2 regions of the Cupriavidus sp. HY129 genome follow, and region 2 is predicted to be linked to the other one. Evidence: predicted binding sites of a transcription regulator. Region 2 holds the regulator's gene; the other holds the start of a gene.
The links. The regulator sigma-54, encoded in region 2, starts transcription at its own class of promoters, with help from an activator protein. The targets are predictions, from matches to a motif close to TGGCANGNAANCTGCTTT.
Positions count from the first base shown of each region.

Region 1: the regulator sigma-54 is predicted to act here: its motif matches at 1,958-1,975, upstream of urtA (urea ABC transporter substrate-binding protein).

Region 1 covers NZ_CP083254.1:1,050,587-1,054,001, forward strand. Annotated here, with positions in the region: gene cyoB (cytochrome o ubiquinol oxidase subunit I) at 1-711, shown strand, start outside; gene cyoC (cytochrome o ubiquinol oxidase subunit III) at 717-1,361, shown strand; gene cyoD (cytochrome o ubiquinol oxidase subunit IV) at 1,362-1,712, shown strand; gene urtA (urea ABC transporter substrate-binding protein) at 2,030-3,289, shown strand; gene urtB (urea ABC transporter permease subunit UrtB) at 3,390-3,415, shown strand, end outside.
Region 2 covers NZ_CP083254.1:318,096-321,510, reverse strand. Annotated here, with positions in the region: gene lptB (LPS export ABC transporter ATP-binding protein) at 1-718, shown strand, start outside; gene K6G35_RS01560 (RNA polymerase factor sigma-54) at 842-2,320, shown strand; gene hpf (ribosome hibernation-promoting factor, HPF/YfiA family) at 2,371-2,724, shown strand; gene K6G35_RS01550 (PTS sugar transporter subunit IIA) at 3,200-3,415, shown strand, end outside.

The DNA of each region.
Region 1 (3,415 bases), 730 kb from region 2:
AACGTGATCATCGGTGGCGTGCTGTTTGGCTACCTGGCCGGCGTGACCTACTGGTGGCCGAAGGCCTTCGGCTTCAAGCTGAACGAGCGTCTGGGCAAGTGCGCCTTCTGGTGCTGGCTGGTGGGCTTCTACTTCGCCTTCATGCCGCTGTACGTGCTGGGCCTGATGGGCATGACCCGTCGTCTGAACCACACCGACAACCCGGCCTGGACGCCGTGGCTGCATCTGGCCGTGGTGGGCGTGGTGTTCGTGGCGCTGGGTATCTTCTTCCAGGTGCTGCAGATCGTCGTGTCGATCCGCGACCGCAAGAAGCTGGCAGACGTGACGGGCGACCCGTGGGGTGGCCGCACGCTGGAATGGGCAACTTCGTCGCCCCCGGCGTTCTACAACTTCGCGCACACCCCGGTGGTGCGTGACCTGGACGCGTTCGCCGACATGAAGGCCCGTGGCGAGAAGATCCGCACGGATGGCTTCGAGCAGATTCACATGCCGAAGAACACCGCGGCTGGTTTCTACATGGGTGCATTCAGCCTGGCGCTGGGCTTCGCGCTGACGTGGCACATCTGGTGGCTTGCCGCCGTGGGCCTGATCGGCATGGTCGTAGCGTTCATCCGCCGCGCCAACGATGACCACATCGATTACTACGTGCCGGCCTCCGAGGTCGAGCAGATCGAAACGCGCTACCAGCAGCGCATTGCTGCCCAGGGCTGATAACTATGTCGACAGAAGTTCTTGACCGCTTCGGGGCGAAAGCCCCTGCGCATGCGCACTCGCACGACGAGGCGCACGACCACGCGCATCACGACACCAGCGAGAACACCGTCTTCGGTTTCTGGCTGTACCTGATGAGCGACTGCATCTTGTTCGCGTGCCTGTTCGCCGCCTTCGCCGTCCTGCGCGGCGAAGTGGCGGGTGGCCCGTCGGGCAAGGAGATCTTCGAGCTCAACTACGTGCTCGTGGAAACCGCCATCCTGCTGTTCTCGTCGATCACCTACGGCTTTGCCATGGTGTCGATGCAGAACCATCAGAAGGGCCGCGTGATGTTCTGGCTGGGCGTGACGTTCCTGCTGGGCGCCGCGTTCATGGGCATGGAAATCAACGAGTTCGCGCACCTGATTCACGAGGGTGCCGGCCCGAGCCGCAGCGCGTTCCTGTCGTCGTTCTTCACGCTCGTGGGTACCCACGGTCTGCACGTTGCCAGCGGCATGCTGTGGATGCTCGTGCTGATGTGGCAACTGTCGAAGAAGGGCCTGACCCCGGTCGTGGCCAAGCGCCTGAACTGCCTCAGCCTGTTCTGGCACTTCCTGGACGTGGTCTGGATCGGTGTGTTCACCGTGGTCTACCTGATGGGAGCAATGTAAATGGCACAGCAACACGCTTCGACCGCCGCTCACGGCGCGTCGCATGGCCACAGCAGCGTCAAGTCGTATGTGATCGGCTTCGTGCTGGCGGTGATCCTGACCGTGATTCCGTTCAAGATCGTCATGGACGGCACGATGGAACGCGGCACCATGCTGTGGATCATCCTGGGCATGGCGGCCGTTCAGATCGTCGTGCACCTGAAGTACTTCCTGCATCTGGATGGTTCGAACGGTCAGCGCTGGAACGTGATGGCGCTCCTGTTCACGGTACTGATCCTGTTCATCGTGCTGGCCGGTTCGCTCTGGATCATGCACAACATGAACGCCAACATGATGCCGTGGATGAAGTAACGGTTCATACGGTCGTTTGAAAACGGGGCCTTCGGGCCCCGTTTTTTATTGGCCACGGTGCGCAACGCACCGGCATCGGCCACGGTTGCACCGGTTCACGCCGGACCGCACCCGAACGGCGCTGCACATTCGCGGTGCGCTTGCGGAATTCCCTCCGGCCCCGTCGGCGGCACCAGCGTGGTGCGGCACGGCCTTCCTCCCGTCGATTTGTCACGTAATGGTGACCCGGTCATGCGTGTTTCCCTTGGCACGCTAGTTGCAGATGTGCTCTCCGGGGTGCGTAGTCCCTAATCACATACGACAAACTGGGAGCTGCAATGAAACGACGTGACATGCTGAAGCTGTCGGCGGTGGCCGCCGCGGCGATGATCGGTACCAGCCCGCTGATGGCGCAGACCAAGGAGCCGATCAAGGTCGGCATCCTGCATTCGCTATCGGGCACGATGGCCATCTCCGAAACGTCGCTCAAGGACGTGGCGCTGATGACGATCGACGAGATCAACAAGAGCGGCGGCGTGCTGGGCCGCAAGCTCGAGCCCGTGGTGGTGGACCCCGCTTCCAACTGGCCGCTCTTCGCGGAGAAGGCGCGTCAGCTCATCACCAAGGACAAGGTAGCGGTCACGTTCGGATGCTGGACGTCGGTATCGCGCAAGTCGGTGCTCCCGGTCTATGAGGAAACCAACGCGCTGCTGTTCTACCCGGTGCAGTACGAAGGTGAGGAGATGTCGAAGAACGTGTTCTACACGGGCGCGGCACCCAACCAGCAGGCGATCCCGGCGGTGGAATACCTGATGAGCAAGGAGGGCGGCGGTGCGAAGCGCTTCTTCCTGCTGGGTACCGACTACGTCTATCCGCGCACTACCAACAAGATCCTGCGCGCGTTCCTGAAGAGCAAGGGCGTGGAGGACAAGGACATCGAAGAGGTCTACACCCCGTTCGGTCATAGCGACTACCAGACCATCGTCGCCAACATCAAGAAGTTCTCGCAGGGTGGCAAGACGGCTGTGATCTCCACGATCAATGGCGACTCGAACGTGCCGTTCTACAAGGAACTCGGCAACGCCGGCCTGAAGGCCAAGGACGTGCCGGTGGTGGCCTTCTCGGTGGGCGAGGAAGAACTGCGCGGCATCGACACCAAGCCGCTGGTGGGCCATCTGGCTGCATGGAACTACTTCATGTCGGTCAAGAACCCCGAGAACGAGGCGTTCAAGAAGCAGTGGGCCGCGTGGGTCAAGGCCAACAACCTGCCGGGCGGCGACAAGCGCGTGACCAACGACCCGATGGAAGCTACCTACGTGGGCATCCATATGTGGGCGCAGGCCGTGAAGAAGGCAGGCAGCACCGATCCGGACAAGGTGCGTGCCGCGATGTACGGCCAGACCTTCAAGGCGCCGGATGGCTTCACGCTGACGATGGGTGACAACCACCATCTCTACAAGCCCGTGATGATTGGCGAGGTCAAGGGCGACGGCCAGTTCTCGGTGGTGTGGAAGACGCCGAAGCCGGTCCGCGCGCAACCGTGGAGCCCGTTCATCGCCGGCAATGAAGGCAAGGCGGACAAGGTGGCGGGGAACTGATGGTCTGATGCTCCTACTCCCGTGCACGGGAGTGGGAGCACACCACAGGTGAACGCAAACAACCCCAAGATGCGATCCATCGCGCGAACCAGGCTCCTGAATGCACCGACCCAATATCCGTACATG
Region 2 (3,415 bases):
CCATCTGAAGAAACGCTATGGCTCGCGCACCGTGGTCAAGGACGTCTCGCTCGACGTCAAAAGCGGCGAGGTCGTCGGCCTGCTCGGCCCGAACGGCGCGGGCAAGACCACGTCGTTCTACATGATCGTCGGACTGGTCGCGCTGGACGAAGGCGATATCGTGCTCGATGGCCAGCACATCAGCGGCCTGGCCATCCACGAACGCGCGCGCATGGGACTGTCCTATCTCCCGCAGGAAGCTTCGGTCTTCCGCAAGCTCAACGTCGAGGAGAACATCCGCGCGGTGCTGGAACTGCAGGTGGTCAACGGCAAGTCGCTGCCCAAGCAGGAAATCGATCGCCGGCTCGACTCGCTGCTCGATGACCTGCAGATCGCCCACCTGCGCAACAACCCGGCGCTGTCGCTGTCGGGCGGCGAGCGCCGCCGCGTGGAAATCGCGCGCGCGCTGGCGTCAGCGCCGCGCTTCATCCTGCTCGACGAACCATTCGCGGGCGTGGACCCGATCGCCGTGGGCGAGATCCAGCGCATCGTCAGCTTCCTCAAGGCACGCAACATCGGCGTGCTGATTACCGACCACAACGTGCGGGAAACGCTGGGCATCTGCGACCACGCATACATCATCAGCGAAGGCACCGTGCTGGCCGAAGGACAGCCCGAGGAAATCATCGCCAACGAGTCCGTGCGACGCGTCTATCTGGGCGAAAACTTCCGCATGTGATCAAGCGGCCGCGACGCCGCCTTGCAGCATTCGTCAACTAGCCGTTGGCGATCACGAAGTGCCAGCGATAGGTGATAGCAATTTCCGTTCCAACAACGGGAAGATGCGCATAGAATAGGTCGCATGAAACCATCGCTTCAGCTTCGACTTTCCCAGCATCTGGCTCTGACTCCACAACTGCAGCAGTCCATCCGGCTGCTGCAGTTATCCACACTGGAGCTGCAACAGGAAGTCGAGCAGGCGCTGACCGAGAATCCACTGCTCGAACGCGAGAACGACTGGATCGAAAGCCCGCTGCGCGTGGCCGCGGACGGGTCGGTCAACGTGCAAAGCGCCCCGGCTCCGGCATCTTCCGAACCGCAAGGTAATGGCGACGATCGCGCGAACGGCGCCAACGGCGAAGACGACAGCTACGGCGACAGCTCGGGTGACGATTACGGCAGCGACTGGAGCCTGGACGATTTCGCTCGCCGGCCTCAGGGCGACGAGGACGAGAAGACGCCGATGCAGCTTCGCGAAGCGGAACCCACGCTGCGCGAGTACCTGATGGAACAGCTCACGCCGCTGAAGATCTCCACGCGCGACAAGGGCCTGGCCATCTTCCTGATCGAGTCGCTGGACGACGACGGCTACCTGGGCGCAACGCTCGACGAGATCTGCTCGGAACTACCCAAGGAACTCGAATTCGAAGTCGATGAAGTGCAGGCGATACTGACCCTGCTGCAGAGCTTCGACCCTCCTGGCGTAGGTGCGCGCAACGCCGCAGAATGCCTCACCTTGCAACTGCGCCGTCTGCAGCATCCACAGCGGGACCTTGCATTATCGATCGTCAACCACCACCTGGAGTTATTGGCCGTGCGTGACTACACGCGGCTCAAGAAAGCCCTGCAGGTTGACGAAATTGCACTTAAGGCCGCGCACGATCTGATCCGCTCGCTCGCACCGTATCCCGGACATGCCTACAGCCGTCCGGAAGCGGACTTCGTGGTACCGGATGTGTTCGTGCGCAAGAGTGGCAGTAGCTGGATCGCGCAGCTCAATCCCGACGTGATGCCGCGTCTGCGCATCAACGACATGTATGCGCAGATTTTGCGCGGTGCAAAAGGGGAAGCGGGCGCGGCCGGGCTGCAGCAGAAGCTCCAGGAGGCGCGGTGGCTCATCAAGAACATTCAGCAGCGTTTCGACACGATCCTGCGTGTTGCGCAGGCAATTGTGGAACGTCAAAAGAACTTTTTCTCGCACGGGGAAATCGCGATGCGCCCCTTGGTTTTGCGGGAGATTGCCGATACACTGGGTCTACACGAGTCGACCATTTCCCGGGTGACTACGAATAAATACATGGCCACGCCGATGGGTACTTTCGAGTTGAAGTACTTCTTTGGTAGCCACGTCTCCACGGAGACTGGCGGCGCGGCCTCATCCACGGCGATCCGCGCGCTGATCAAGCAACTGATAGGAGCCGAAGAACCCAGGAATCCCCTTTCCGACAGCCGCATCGCCGAGTTGCTGGGCGAACAGGGCTTTGTGGTCGCACGCCGCACGGTGGCCAAGTACCGCGAAGCGCTGAAGATCCCCGCAGTCAATCTCCGCAAGACTTTGTAGCCGAGCCGCAACCGCCTGCCTGGTGCGGCTCTTTCAGAAGGAGAAGCGCTATGAACTTCAAGATCAGTGGACACCACCTCGACATCACGCCGCCGCTGCGTGAGTATGTGGAAACGAAACTGGAGCGAATTGTCAGACATTTCGATCAGGTCATTGGCGTAAGCGTGCTGCTATCCGTAGACAACCACAAGGAAAAGGACAAGCGTCAGTACGCGGAAATCAACCTGCACCTCAAGGGCAAGGACATCTTCGTCGAAGCGCATCATGAAGACCTTTATGCTGCAATCGACTGTCTGGTCGACAAGCTCGACCGCCAGGTGATCCGCTACAAGGACCGCGTGCAAGGGCATGACCGGGAAGCGGTCAAGTACCAGATGGCTGCCGAACAACTACAACAACAATAAGTCGGCGGCGACACTAGGTCGCCCCTGAGAGGATAGATAGGAAGAGCAAAGCCGCGCATCTGCGCGGCTTTTTTGATGGGCGCGATGCGGATGCGCCGCTGGCGCACCCGTTACCTGAGTACCAGCCCTGCAACATTTGGTCAGCCGGGGGTGTTCGCAACTGACGCCGCTCGGTGTATGCTGCGCCATACAACAACTACAGACAGGACGGCCCCGGACAACCGGCCCGGCATTCCGCGTGGCGAAAGATCGCGCGACGGCGGGTGCAGTTTTCTGGGTGGGCAATCCGACCGGCAAGCTCGCGGCACCACTCGCGGCGCCGGCGCCGCAGCGCACAAGTGCGCAGTGGCCCTGCTCTATAATGGCCGGACGCTCCAATGCGGGCGTCCTTTTGCGCTCAATAGCCTGAATTGCCCAACGCAGCGGGACGACTCATGTGCGTCGGCTCGCCTTTCTGACTCCTCGTGCATCGCCCATGAATCGTTTGGCCAAATTGCTGCCACCCGGCAACATTAATCTCGACGTCACCGTCACCAGCAAGAAGCGGGTCTTCGAGCAAGCCGGGCTCCTGTTCGAGAACAACCATGGCGTGGCCCGGGCCACCGTGACCGACAACCTGTTCGCGCGCGAATCGCTCGGGTCCACCGGTCTTGGCGCCGGCGTCGCCATTCCGCATGGTCGCATCAAGGGA